3 linked regions of the Arachidicoccus terrestris genome follow. The protein of the gene in region 2 interacts with the protein of the main gene of each other region in a pairwise test. Links are inferred from orthologs where the notes say so. Each region holds a gene or a part of one and is shown on either strand. Other genes may lie near its edges.

What was found.
Region 1: the proteins of pepT (region 2) and tpiA interact in binary tests that used the Escherichia coli proteins (3 or more experiments, as listed by UniProt). The link is inferred for Arachidicoccus terrestris from one-to-one orthologs.
Region 3: the proteins of pepT (region 2) and pepE interact in binary tests that used the Escherichia coli proteins (3 or more experiments, as listed by UniProt). The link is inferred for Arachidicoccus terrestris from one-to-one orthologs.

What each region holds. Positions count from the first base shown.
Region 1 is NZ_CP083387.1:2,987,445-2,991,547, reverse strand. Bases 939-3,750 are described here. They hold tpiA (triose-phosphate isomerase), read right to left. Parts: upstream 2,820-3,750; coding sequence 2,058-2,819; downstream 939-2,057. Other genes in these bases: K9M52_RS11645 (putative sugar nucleotidyl transferase), read right to left, coding at 2,887-3,750; K9M52_RS11655 (DUF4153 domain-containing protein), read left to right, coding at 939-1,912. In the rest of the region: K9M52_RS11665 (hypothetical protein), read left to right, coding at 1-45; K9M52_RS11660 (winged helix-turn-helix domain-containing protein), read left to right, coding at 60-353; more of K9M52_RS11655, read left to right, coding at 404-938; more of K9M52_RS11645, read right to left, coding at 3,751-4,103. UniProt on the Escherichia coli protein: Involved in the gluconeogenesis. Catalyzes stereospecifically the conversion of dihydroxyacetone phosphate (DHAP) to D-glyceraldehyde-3-phosphate (G3P).
Region 2 is NZ_CP083387.1:3,861,224-3,865,372, forward strand. What follows is about bases 1-2,858. They hold pepT (peptidase T), read left to right. Parts: upstream 1-734; coding sequence 735-1,982; downstream 1,983-2,858. Other genes in these bases: K9M52_RS15065 (UDP-glucose dehydrogenase family protein), read right to left, coding at 1-490; K9M52_RS15080 (XRE family transcriptional regulator), read right to left, coding at 2,555-2,858. Also shown: more of K9M52_RS15080, read right to left, coding at 2,859-3,322; K9M52_RS15085 (penicillin-binding protein 1A), read right to left, coding at 3,527-4,149. UniProt on the Escherichia coli protein: Cleaves the N-terminal amino acid of tripeptides.
Region 3 is NZ_CP083387.1:252,368-256,483, reverse strand. The notes cover bases 424-3,248. They hold pepE (dipeptidase PepE), read right to left. Parts: upstream 2,294-3,248; coding sequence 1,553-2,293; downstream 424-1,552. Other genes in these bases: K9M52_RS00910 (PhoH family protein), read right to left, coding at 2,957-3,248; K9M52_RS00915 (DUF4878 domain-containing protein), read right to left, coding at 2,408-2,923; K9M52_RS00925 (GNAT family N-acetyltransferase), read left to right, coding at 1,030-1,542; K9M52_RS00930 (porin family protein), read right to left, coding at 424-794. In the rest of the region: more of K9M52_RS00930, read right to left, coding at 201-423; more of K9M52_RS00910, read right to left, coding at 3,249-3,970. UniProt on the Escherichia coli protein: Hydrolyzes dipeptides containing N-terminal aspartate residues. May play a role in allowing the cell to use peptide aspartate to spare carbon otherwise required for the synthesis of the aspartate family of amino acids.

The sequences.
Region 1 (4,103 bases), 870 kb from region 2 along the record:
CTTCATATCATCTACGGTATTTTGATGCAACGGAAATATCGTTAAATTTGCGGCTGATCATGATTAATATTCAATCACTTAATAAGGAATTTGAGAGTCGGGTACGCCTGGGAATAATGAGTATACTCATGGTCAGGGAATGGGTGGAATTCAAGGAGCTTAAAGAACTCCTTGAAATCACTGATGGTAACCTTGCCAGCCATGCAGGCGCCCTGGAGAAAAATGATTATGTTGAAGTCCGCAAAGAGTTTGTCGGGAAGAAGCCCAGAACGACTTATAATGTTACCAGATTAGGCAGAAAAGCATTCACTGATCATTTAACACAATTAGAGAAACTGATGCGTCAATCATAATTTTTTTATCATTATACTTTGCAACTCAAAGTACTTTTAAAACAATAAAAATGAAAATCAAAAGAAAACTACTGATATTTCTTGTGGGCCTCTTCAGTTTTGTGGTGCTCTTCTACAACAGAGAACCCGGTTTGAATGTTTTTATCTTCTGTGCTATTGCCTGGCTATTGGCAATAATAAGTCTGGACGGATTTAAAGCATTCAAATCTGATACCGGTTTTTGGGCATTAAGCCTTGCTGTCGGCCTGACGGCGGGTGCATTTACCTATTATGGAGATCCGGGTTCGATGTTTTGTCTGCTTTTGAGTTTTTATGCCCTGGGTGTTTACCTGACGGATCGAAAGTTCCAGATAATCCTATATCCGTTATTGCTGGCCTATAGCTTTGGAACTTTTATTGTACGGATATTCTTCGTGGACAGATGGATTCCCCAACGGAGTCACCTGTTCCGGCCCGATATAGACAAAGAGCCTGAGAGAACTGACAGCAACGTTATTACATCTGATATCTTGTTCACCCCCACGAAACCCAGTCATACAATTTCCTGGGTCCGGACCTGGTTGCTTCCGATAATAATCGCGATCTTTTTTTTGGTGGTTTATATGTTCAGCAGCTCAATGTTCGCAGATGTATTGACTAAGCTGCTCCCTGATCTGGACTTCGGGGTGATATTTGCGCTGTCTCTACTTGGTTTTTTCCTGCTATTCAATTTTATGTATCTGTTACCCATCCCGTGGTTGTATACAATCAATGAAAAAGTACTTGGCTGGGATACCCGGCGCGATGAAACTGCCGGGGAGAATAAACAGACTGCCGCTCACCAAAAAGGGGCTATTATAACGCTTTCATTGCTGATTGCACTGCTGATTCCTTTTCTATTAATCTATGGGTATGAACTCTATCAGGGTATTCACGCAGCGCGCCTCAGTGCAGCCGTTCATGAACAGGTCAATTCTGTCATTCTTTCCATTGTTATGGCTGTAGCAGTTATCATGTATTATATCCGGCCGGATCACCCTAATACTGTCCGTAACAAAAAATCAAGATTATTGCGAAAACTGGCTTACTGCTGGGTTATTTTAAACATTATACTGGTTGTCTCCGCAGCTCTGCATAATACTGTTTATATACAACGCTATGGATTAACCCTGCTCAGAGTGGGCGTGTATATTTTTCTCTTATTATCGATGATCGGGCTTTATTTTACCTATAGAAAAATTAGAGATCATCAAAGTGCCGGTTATCTTGTATCAGTCATGTTTAAAATTATCTTCGGGACCATTATATTGAACAGTACCGTTAATTGGAGCGCGATTGTCACACGGTATGATTTGGCTTATATGGCAACACCAGATATCGCATATTTAAGTAACCTGGACTATAATGTGCATATACTTTACCCCCATTTAAAATCAGATCCCAAATTAAAAAATATTCCCTACCGGGACAGGTATCTGAAATCTTTAAAAGACGAAGTCAAGTTGAATGCCTCATACCCGATTATATCTGCAGCGCTATATTACAAATGCGCGAACAGACAAATACTGCGGGGTCAATAAATAAGTCTGAACGGTGTCAGACCACCAAATAATACCCTCTTAAATCACATGGGGTACTTATGATTATCTTACCGTTTAATCATAAGTACCCCATGTTTCCTAATATCATTAATAAAAAAATCCTCTTTTAATTCAGCCAAGTGTTTTAGCTTAAGGCATCAATAATAGCAACAAAATCGTCTGCCACCAGGGACGCGCCGCCTACAAGGCCTCCGTCAATGTCCGCCTGACCAAAGAGTTCTTTAGCGTTGCCCGGTTTGACGCTACCGCCGTACAGGATCGATATCTGATCCGCTATTTCCTGTCCGTACTTACCAGCCAGATGATCTCTCAGAAATTTCTGGATCTCCTCCGCCTGTTCACTGCTCGCTGTCTTACCGGTGCCGATAGCCCAGATGGGTTCATAAGCGATAATGATCTTGGTTATCTGATCAGCGCTCAGATGAAACAGAGACTGTTCTAACTGTGTGGCCACGAATTCATTTTGTTTACCGCTCTCCCTGATTTCCAGAGATTCGCCCAGGCAGAAGATCGGTGTGACATTACTCGCCAGTGCAATATCTACTTTATCCGCCAGGAACTGATTGGATTCTCCAAAATACTCTCTCCTTTCGGAGTGGCCAATCAAGGTATGATAAACCCCCACAGACTTAAGCATTTCTACGGAAACTTCTCCAGTGTATGCGCCTGAAGTCTTGGAATAGATATTTTGAGCCGAAATATAGACATTTTGTCTGTCGCCTACGATCTCTTTTGCGGCCTGCAAATAAGGAGCAGGAACGGCAAAGATGACGGCATGTCCTTCTCTGACGGAAGTAGATTTAGACAAAATATGACTTAACAGATCCTGGCCTTGTTGCAAGGTCAGATTCATTTTCCAGTTTGCTGCTGCAATTTGTGTACGCATATTCAATTTTTGTTTAATCAATATATAACTGAGATGATGGAATGGGCCTGTGACAGGGTTTTCCCTGTTATCTGGCCTGGCCAAAGATATGATGCAAAATTCGAATTTCCCTATCAGTAAGGGTGCTCCCCTTAAATTTCCTCCATTGCCCGATATGCTGAATGGCTTTTTCCAGCTGATAGGTATCCAGATCATGCCCCGTGCCCCATGAGAAATCCGCCACGAGCCTGGGTGGCATCTGCTGCCCGAAAAGATGGCAACAGAGGCCGATGCTAGAGCCTGTAGTGAGCTGTGTCCCGACGCCCGTGCGGGTATAGTCACCTACCAGTGCCCCAAACTTCAAACCAACTTTTCTGTAGTTTTGCGATGCATAATCATATAACCTTACTTCGCCTGCGGTATTTTTGAGATTACTACCGCCACTTCCGGCCCCGAAATTACACCAGGCTCCGATGATAGAATCGCCTAAATAGCCCTCATGTCCCTTATTGGACCCCTCATGAAAGATAACATTCTTGATTTCCCCTCCTAAGACACAGTCTGCTCCCGTAACAACAGGGCCGTAGATCCGGGTACCCATTTTAATAACGGAACGATCACCTAAATAAAGGGGGCCCCGTAGCATGGAACCTTCCATAACAGAGGCATCTTTTCCAATGCAAATCGGACCGCTTTCTGTATTCAGCAAAGACATTCTGACAATGGCCCCTTCCTTAATGATCACCGGATGATCCCCTGTAATCCGGTTGCTCTTGTCTAGAGGCTGACTTTCTCTGCCGGTCGTCCCCTCCATTATATCTGTAAACGCCGCAACCGACATACGTATGCCGGCCCCCTGCCACTTCAATAATTGCTCCGGTGTACTTAGATAAATATTACCTTCAGGGATAGTCCAGGTGATATTCTGGCCTTCCAGCAGCGCTGCTAAAGCAATATCGGCGTCTGTACTGTTAAAAAGGCAGGTTCTTACCGCTTCGGTAGAAAGGCGCTCTTTTATGCAGACAGCGGCAATCCCATCTGTCTTCTCAACGTTTATTCCTTTCAGCTTAAAACCAACCCCCTTTTTATCCGAATGGTATTTTTTTAGCAAGGTCCTCATCTGGCCTGGATAAGACGCCCCGTGCACAAGTATGTCACCAGGCTCCATGAATGCTGGAATAGTTGTCTGTAAATAATCCTCTGTCAATATATGGATTATTTCTTCGTTATAATGCTGCCACCAGAATGCAAGCTCATACCCGCCCAATTGCAGGTCTGCAACATTTTTGTTTCTGGTCAGAGGAT
Region 2 (4,149 bases):
CTTTAATGGCCGCCCCTTCTTTTAGAAACTCTGGATTAGATACGACATCAAAGGGTATATCCTGCCCTCTTTTTTCTAACGCTTTGTTGATCGTAGCCCGGACCTTTTCTGAAGACCCGACCGGCACAGTGCTTTTGGTAACGACAACTGTATAATCTTCCAGATGTTGTCCGATCGAATCTGCTACAGAGAGTACATATTGCATATCGGCGCTGCCATCTTCTCCCGCAGGGGTGCCTACTGCGATAAATACGGCGCCAGCGTCTTTTATATGATCCGCTATGGAAGTGCTGAAATGAAGCCTTTTGCTTTTGACATTACGGTTAACAATATCTTCCAGTCCAGGTTCAAATATGGGCAAGATGCCTTTTTGAAGATTGTCAATCTTTTGCTGATCGACATCCACACAGCAAACATCCACCCCGATATCTGCCAGACAGGCACCTGTTACTAATCCCACATATCCTGAGCCCGCAATTACTACTTTCATGTATGCGCATTTTAATTTATTATTATAACCCTGCTCAAATTGTCCCAAACCAATCCGGCGTCGAAAGCCTAAAAATAACTCTGTAGCAGGAATTAAAAAAGTTCTGGAAAGATAATACATCCTTCTTTATCAAATTTTAAAAAAAGCCTAATCTGCATTCCACTGTACAGGATTTGGTTAAAAATAAGGTCATGGTTGCGTTACCAGTCTATTTTTTGTACTTTGCGCACAAATCATGTAAAATATGACAGATCAATATAAATATACAGTGACAGACAGGTTTTTGCGGTATGTAAAAATTGATACACAAAGCGATCCAGATAACCCGGCTTTTCCTTCTTCAGAGAAGCAAAAAGATCTTAGCAAGCTCTTGGTTAAGGAATTGTTGGAAATGGGCATTAAGGATGCGGTGATGGACCAAAATGGCTATGTTTATGCGACAATTGAATCTAACACAGATAAAGAAGTCCCGGTTATTTGTTTTTGCTCCCATGTGGATACTGCGCCGGATTGTTCTGGAAAAGATGTACGGCCTATTGTTCATGAGAATTATGATGGCAGCGATATTCAGCTGCCCGATGATCCGGATCAGGTGATCCGTATGGCGGACTATCCTTATTTAAAAACACATTTGGGTAAATCGATCATTACGGCTAGCGGTAAAACGTTGTTAGGCGGAGACGATAAAAGCGGCGTTGCGGTTATTATGGATTCGGCTCATTATTTAATCAACCACCCAGAGATAAAACACGGAACCGTAAAAATTTTGTTTACGCCGGATGAAGAAACTGGCAGAGGTACCGAAAAGGTGGACTTAAAAAGACTGGGCGCTGATTTTGGGTACACATTGGATGGAGGCGAACTGGGAAGCTTTGAGGATGAAACTTTCAGTGCTGATGGAGCCAAAATCACGGTACACGGGGTTATTGCACATCCGGGTTATGCGAAAGGTAAGCTCGTTAACGCGCTTAAAATTGCAGGAGAAATCCTGGCTGCTTTACCTAAAAATGAATTCAGTCCGGAAACGACCAGTGGGAGAGAAGGCTTTGTGCATCCTGTCAAGGTAGAAGGGATTGCAGAGGAGGCGTCCATTGATTTTATCGTGAGAGACTTCATAACCGAGAATCTGGCAAAACATGAGGCCAGACTCAAGGCGATAGCGGAAGAAATCATCCTGCAATATCCAGGTGTTAAACTAGACTTTGCTGTCAAGGAACAATATCGGAATATGAAGGAAATCCTGCAACAATATCCGGAGGTGGCTGATAATGCCATCATAGCATACAAGAACGCAGGATTGGAAGTGGTCAATGAACCTATCAGAGGGGGCACAGATGGCAGCAGGCTTAGTTTTATGGGCCTTCCCTGTCCAAATATCTTTACCGGCATGCAGGCTATCCATAGCCGCCACGAGTGGATTGGTATTTCAGATATGGAAAAAGCAGTGGACGTTTTGGTCGAATTGACAAAAGTGTGGGAAGAAAAAGCCTAAATCAGTTGAAAATACAATTCTAGCAATTATATTTGCATCCCGAGAGAATATCGGGTATAGGCCTCGTAGTACAATGGATAGTATATGAGTTTCCGAAGCTCCAGATCCAAGTTCGATTCTTGGCGAGGCCACTGGTAGCACTGGTTATATTGATAATCAGCGCTTTTTTGTGCTTTGATGTAAAACCCAATTAATGAAAAACGACATTCATATCAACTGTACCTTGAATCATTGATGATGAATAGCTATTGGTCGTCAGGCCAAATGTTATTATTAAATGAATTGCCGATCGGACTTTAGTTTCAGCTTTGAATACCTGAATCTTATCTGCGAGAAATGTTACATAGGATTTGGTAACTGTAAATGGGGATTGAAGACTTCGTCTCATAAAGGCGGTCTCTACCTTTAAACTAAATAAAATATGTAGTTTGAACCAATGTTTTATGTAAGTGAGGCGTGAATCGATAGCCGGGCTCAATGTATTTATAAGTAAAAGCGGGCATCCTTATAAGAAGATAAGATGCCCGCCTGAATCTTTAATGCTATTTATGATACTATGCTATGCTCTGACTTTAACTGATCTGCTTTTTAAGAGAAGCTACCTCTTGCTGCAAATTATTTACAACACCTGCCAATCCGGCCATTTGGCCAACATCCCATCTCTGGTGCTTATCAATTTTGGTAATGATCATCTGGGCCTTCCAGATCTCCATAATATCAATCGCATCCAGTTGATATGGGTCAAAAATAGGATTATCGCTGACTAAGGTTACCTGTTCCCTGGTTTTGTTATTGCGTACTATCCGTTTATAAACGATACCATTGGATCTGGAAACAACAATATAGGCGTTATTATTTTTTACATCATTGAGGTGCTCAACTTTTTCCCCGACAACAACGCTGCCGCTGGGGGTAGGAAGCATGCTGTCGCCGACGATTTCAAAAGCGCGGTAAAAACCGGGGGCCAGCATTGGCAGGGTAAAAGTGTTCAGCTCATCTAAAAACTCATTATCTTCATAACCCGCTAAGTACCCGGCTGCAGCTTTCACTGGCACAAATTGTACCTTTGCTTCTGTCGTACTGGCCATCATCATTGCACGTCTTCTGTCTAAATACGTACCCTCTCCCGGTTGATCTAAGTCTTCCAGAAAAAGCTCATCCAGGCTTAATTTGAATATCTGTCCGATAGCCGTTAATACATCAATACGAGGTTCAGCCCGACTCTCTTCATAGGCGCCGATAAGGGAACGCTTAATGCCTAGTTTATCAGCCATCTGAGCTTGTGTCCAACCACGCAGCTTTCTTAGATATTTCAGGTTTTTGCCGGCGTATGTAGTCATGTTTTTGAATTTTTAGAGTGAACACTAATACGATTAGTGCAATTTACTAAGGATTGGCAAGACTCCCAAATAATTTGGAGTTTTTTTGCAAGAAAAAACTAAATAATTTTATTTTTCGTATTTGATAGCAAAAAATCCAGTGAAATAGAACGGCTGAGCTCATAAATCACTGGATTTCTTATTTCTATCCTTAGGTCAATACGGTTATTTGTCTTTATTCTTTCCGCCACCAAAAATGCGCCTAAAAATTCCCTTTTTTTTAGGTTCTTCTTTTTTGGGAGCCGGCATGACAGCTTTGGGCTGTGCCTTTTTTGCACCTGAAGAACTTCCGCCTATCAGCGGGACATCATTTTGATCAGTATTATTAATATTTGTATCGCTCTCCGGTCCAATATCTTGCGGTTTAATACCTGGCTGGTTGAAAATGTTATTCTGGATGCTATCAGTACTGTCTTTAATATCATGTGCCCAGTCATAAATCACGGATTCTGCCGGATTAACACCGCCGGTATTGAAATGTTGACTGGAGTTCAAGCCAGCAGCCTTGTCCTTATAGGCTTTCTGGAAGAAATAGGCCCAGATCGGAAGTGCCAGAGAGGAACCTTGGCCAATAGCTGTGCTATTGAAACGAATAAAGCGGCTGTCGCATCCCGTCCATACACCTACTAATAATTGAGGCGTAAACCCAATAAACCAAGCATCACTATTGTCATTGGTGGTACCGGTTTTACCAGCAATATCTCCCGGTATATCGTAGCGGGCCATTCTTCTGCCGGTACCATAATCAATCACGTCTTCCATCATAGAAACCAGAGAACTGGAAGTAA
Region 3 (4,116 bases), 3.6 Mb from region 2 along the record:
TAGGATAAATCTTTACTGAATCAGCAACAAGGCATCGATAGCTGTAAACCTAATCATTGTTTGTTTACGGCCTAAAAAAACTTCGCGTTGCTATCTTTTGCCAGGTAGCTTTGTTATCGGCAGTGACAGCAAACAAAAAAACGGAGCCGATTGCGTATAAAACTTTGGGCTCCGCTTTTTTGTTTTTAAATGATACCGATTTAAAAAATGACGTAGCCTATACCGAGCTGTATCTGCTGATTTTTCCATTTCGACTGATCTGTTACATCACTGACGTCTCTGGCGTCAGACAGGCCGATATTATAGCGGCCATATACCTTCAGGCTGCCCAGATTTACCTGCGCGCCAAGTGCAATGGCGAAGTCTCCGCTTTTGAAAGCCTCTTTGCCATTTTCAACCAGGCTATTGTCTTTGTTCATTAAAATGCCGAATTGCGGACCTGCCTGTATAGTCAGGATTTGGGCTGGCTTGAAGTTCAGCAAAACGGGGATGCTCAGATAGTTCAGGTGGCCTTTACTTCCTTGTTTCAATACATCGCCCGCATCTACACTCTCCTTCACCTGTGTCTTCGTCTGGTTAAAGAGGACTTCCGGCTGGATACCGAATTTCTCGCCCAGTCCGATTTCTGCAAAAAAACCGGCATGAATGCCAAAATTATAGCCATCTTTGAAAGATTGGCCGTCAATCTTACCCAGTGTCGCACCGGCTTTGACACCAAGGTCCAGCGTTTGCGCCCCTACTCCGGTGGCCAGTAACAGCAGACCTGCTGCCAGAAATAATGTGATCTTCTTCATAAATTTTGTTTTTTTGAACGATCTGCCCCTCAGCGCAGATCTAAAAATAAATACACTATTCAGATACTTGTAATTTGAGACAAAAGTAAGACAATACGATTTAATTTACGTGAAAGAATCGGCAAAACTACTTATGCGTTAGGTGACTGCACACGGGAAATCGTTTTTAAAATAAACAGCGTTTTTGGAACATTTATCGGAACTTTGTCGATGTAAATAAAATTGTTGAAATCCTATGGATGCAACTTATTACATACGTGAAACAACGAAGGAAGACCTGCCGGCCATCCTGGAAATCATGAATGAGGCTATTTGTAATACAACCGCTATTTATGATGAGGAACCCAGAAGCTTAGACTATGTACACCACTGGCTGGAAATGCAGAAAGAGGAGGGGATGCCGGTTTTTAGTTGCCTCCATAATAATTATACGGTAGGGTATGCCACTTACGGAAGGTTCAGGCCGAAATATGGCTACCGGTTTACGGTCGAACATTCGGTGTATGTAGACGAATTTCACAGAGGGGAAGGCGTAGGCCAACTGTTACTTACTGCGTTGATTGAACGGGCCTGCGCGGACGGACTGCATCGGATGATTGCCGGTATCGATGCTGATAATTCCGGTAGCATCCGTTTTCATGAAAAAAACGGATTTGTCAACGTCGGGCATTTAAAGGAAGTCGGCTATAAGTTCGGCCGCTTCTTAGATCTGGTTTTCTTGCAACTGGATCTGCCGGTGGGCAAGTGAAGCGGTCAGCTTATTTTTGGAAATTGAGCAGACTGCCGGGCTCAAGATCATACGGAAGTTTATCCTTTTCAAAAATTGTTGCAGGGGCAGCGCCTGCCAGCATCACTTCTGTACCGTTTACCTGTATCCAGCTACCCTCCGGCAGCCCTACGACCGGCATACTGTTTTGTGTCAGAAATTCTGCGATCCTGGTTTCCCTGGTTTCTCCCATATGATGCGCTGCCATCCTTCCGGATATAAAGTGCGGATTGATATTGAATGGGACAAGACCCATTGTTTCAAAAGAAGGAGGATAGACGATGGGCATATCATTAGTGGTACCCATGGTCAGGCCACCTATATTGGCCCCTGCACTTGTTCCCAGATAAGGCGTGCCGCCCAGGACACTGGCTTTGATCGCACTGATCAAACCCAACTCATGTAACTGCTTCACCAGCAAAAACGTATTACCGCCCCCTGTAAAGATCGCCTCTGCCTCATGAATGGCTGTCAGCGGATCAGCGGCGGCCGCCAGATTGTCGACTTCAATAGAAAGGGTCCGGAAAAAAACGGCTGCGCTGGCGGTATACTCTTGATGTGATATGCCACCTGGCCTGGCGAAAGGCACAAACAGTAAACGTCTGATCCCGGCAAAATGTTTTTCCAATGTGGGTTTCAGGTATTGCAGGTAAGTTTGCCCCGAGAGCGTAGAAGTGCTGCCCAGGATAATCCTTGGGATAGAAGTCGGCGTCGTAACTGGTGTATTTGACATGGGATAAAATTAACAGATATTCATCAATAAAACCGTCCCGTTAATGTAAGATACATCTTTCATTAACGGGACGGTCATTGTTTTTCTGCGTTGTGTATGTTGAACGCAGTCGGGTTATTTACTTAAAGAATCCTGCATAGGAGCGCCGGCAGCAGTATCTGCGGCAGCACCCATGTCTCCAGCACCCTGGCCCTGCATAGCAGCGCCATAGCTTTCCATTACTTTTTTGATAGTGGCTTCCATATCGATCTTCCACTCACCACCTATTTTTTTCAGTACATAGGTATCTGTTGACTCTTTACGGCCCATAATTTCTTTTTTCAGGGTCGTTTTAACGTCAACAGTCGCTGTAGTGTCATTTTCGATCTTTTCGTTGGAAGCGGTGATTACTGCCTCATCCAAAATAGCTTTCAAAGAATCCGGGGTCGGATTGGCTTTTGTCATCTCTGCGCCTTGGTCCAGCATCGGTTGATCTTTTGCTGTCACCAGAGCCTTCCCTTTGGTAAAATCATTATGCAGCATAGCGCTGGCAAAGTCTTTTGCCACATCAGAAGGAGAGGTGGTTGATTTACAAGAATACACAGTCGCCGCCAACATAAAAAGGGCACCCAGCCAGATAGATTTTTTCATTACAATTTAGATTTTCTTTTGAACCTGCAAAGATTATGCATTTTTTTCTTTTGTAGCGTTTTTATGGTTGAAAAAATGCTGTTCGCCCGATTCTACTTCATCTGCATGGTTATAGGCTTTAATAATCTGTTTGACCAGGCGGTGTCTCACCACATCCTCTTCATTGAGCTCAATATGGGCAATTCCGTCAATTTTACGCAAGATAGAGACGGCCTTCCAGAGTCCACTGCGTTGATTCTTAGGGAGATCTATCTGTGTGGGGTCTCCTGTGATGATCGCCTTTGCATTGGCACCTATACGCGTTAAAAACATCTTAAGCTGCAAATCATTGGCGTTTTGGGACTCATCCAGGATAATAAAGGCATTATCCAGGGTTCTGCCCCTCATATAGGCCAAAGGTGCAATTTCGATTGTTCTGTTACTCATATAATAGCCGAGCTTGTCTGCCGGTATCATATCATCCAGTGCGTCATACAGGGGCCTCAGATAGGGATCAATCTTCTCCTTGAGGTCACCTGGCAGAAATCCCAGGCTTTCACCGGCTTCTACCGCTGGACGTGTCAAAATGATCTTTTTAACAATTTTGTTTTTGAGTGCCCTGACTGCAATCGCGACTGCAGTATATGTTTTACCGGTACCGGCAGGCCCGATAGCAAATACAATATCGTTGGCATCGGCTGCCTTGACCATCATTTTCTGGTTGGTGGTACGCGCCCGGATGGTCTTGCCATTGGGGCCGAATACCAGAACGTCATTGGGGTGCTTTTCCAGGAAATGGTCTACTTTTCCTTCATCAACACTGCCCAGTATCTCTTCAAAATAATTATCGCTTAAATCGCCGCTGCGTTCCATATATTTGAGAATCAGGTCGATTTTTTCTTTGGCTTCTTCTACATACTCCGCTGCACCGCTGAGTTTGATTTGCGTGCCCCGGGAGAGGATTTTTAAAAGGGGGAATCTTTTTTTAAGAAGATTTAATTTGGCATTGTTAACCCCAAAGAACTCGATGGGGTTCAATGTGTCGAGGTGGATAATGGTGTCTGTCAAAATAAATAAAATTAAAGGTTAAAAAGTTGTTTGTTGGTTCGGTTCAGTAACGCTGACTGCGTTTCATCCTACACAATTAAACAATAAACATAAACAAAATGCGATGGTTGTTTTTCCTCCTTTACTTGCAATGTACGAAAGCCATG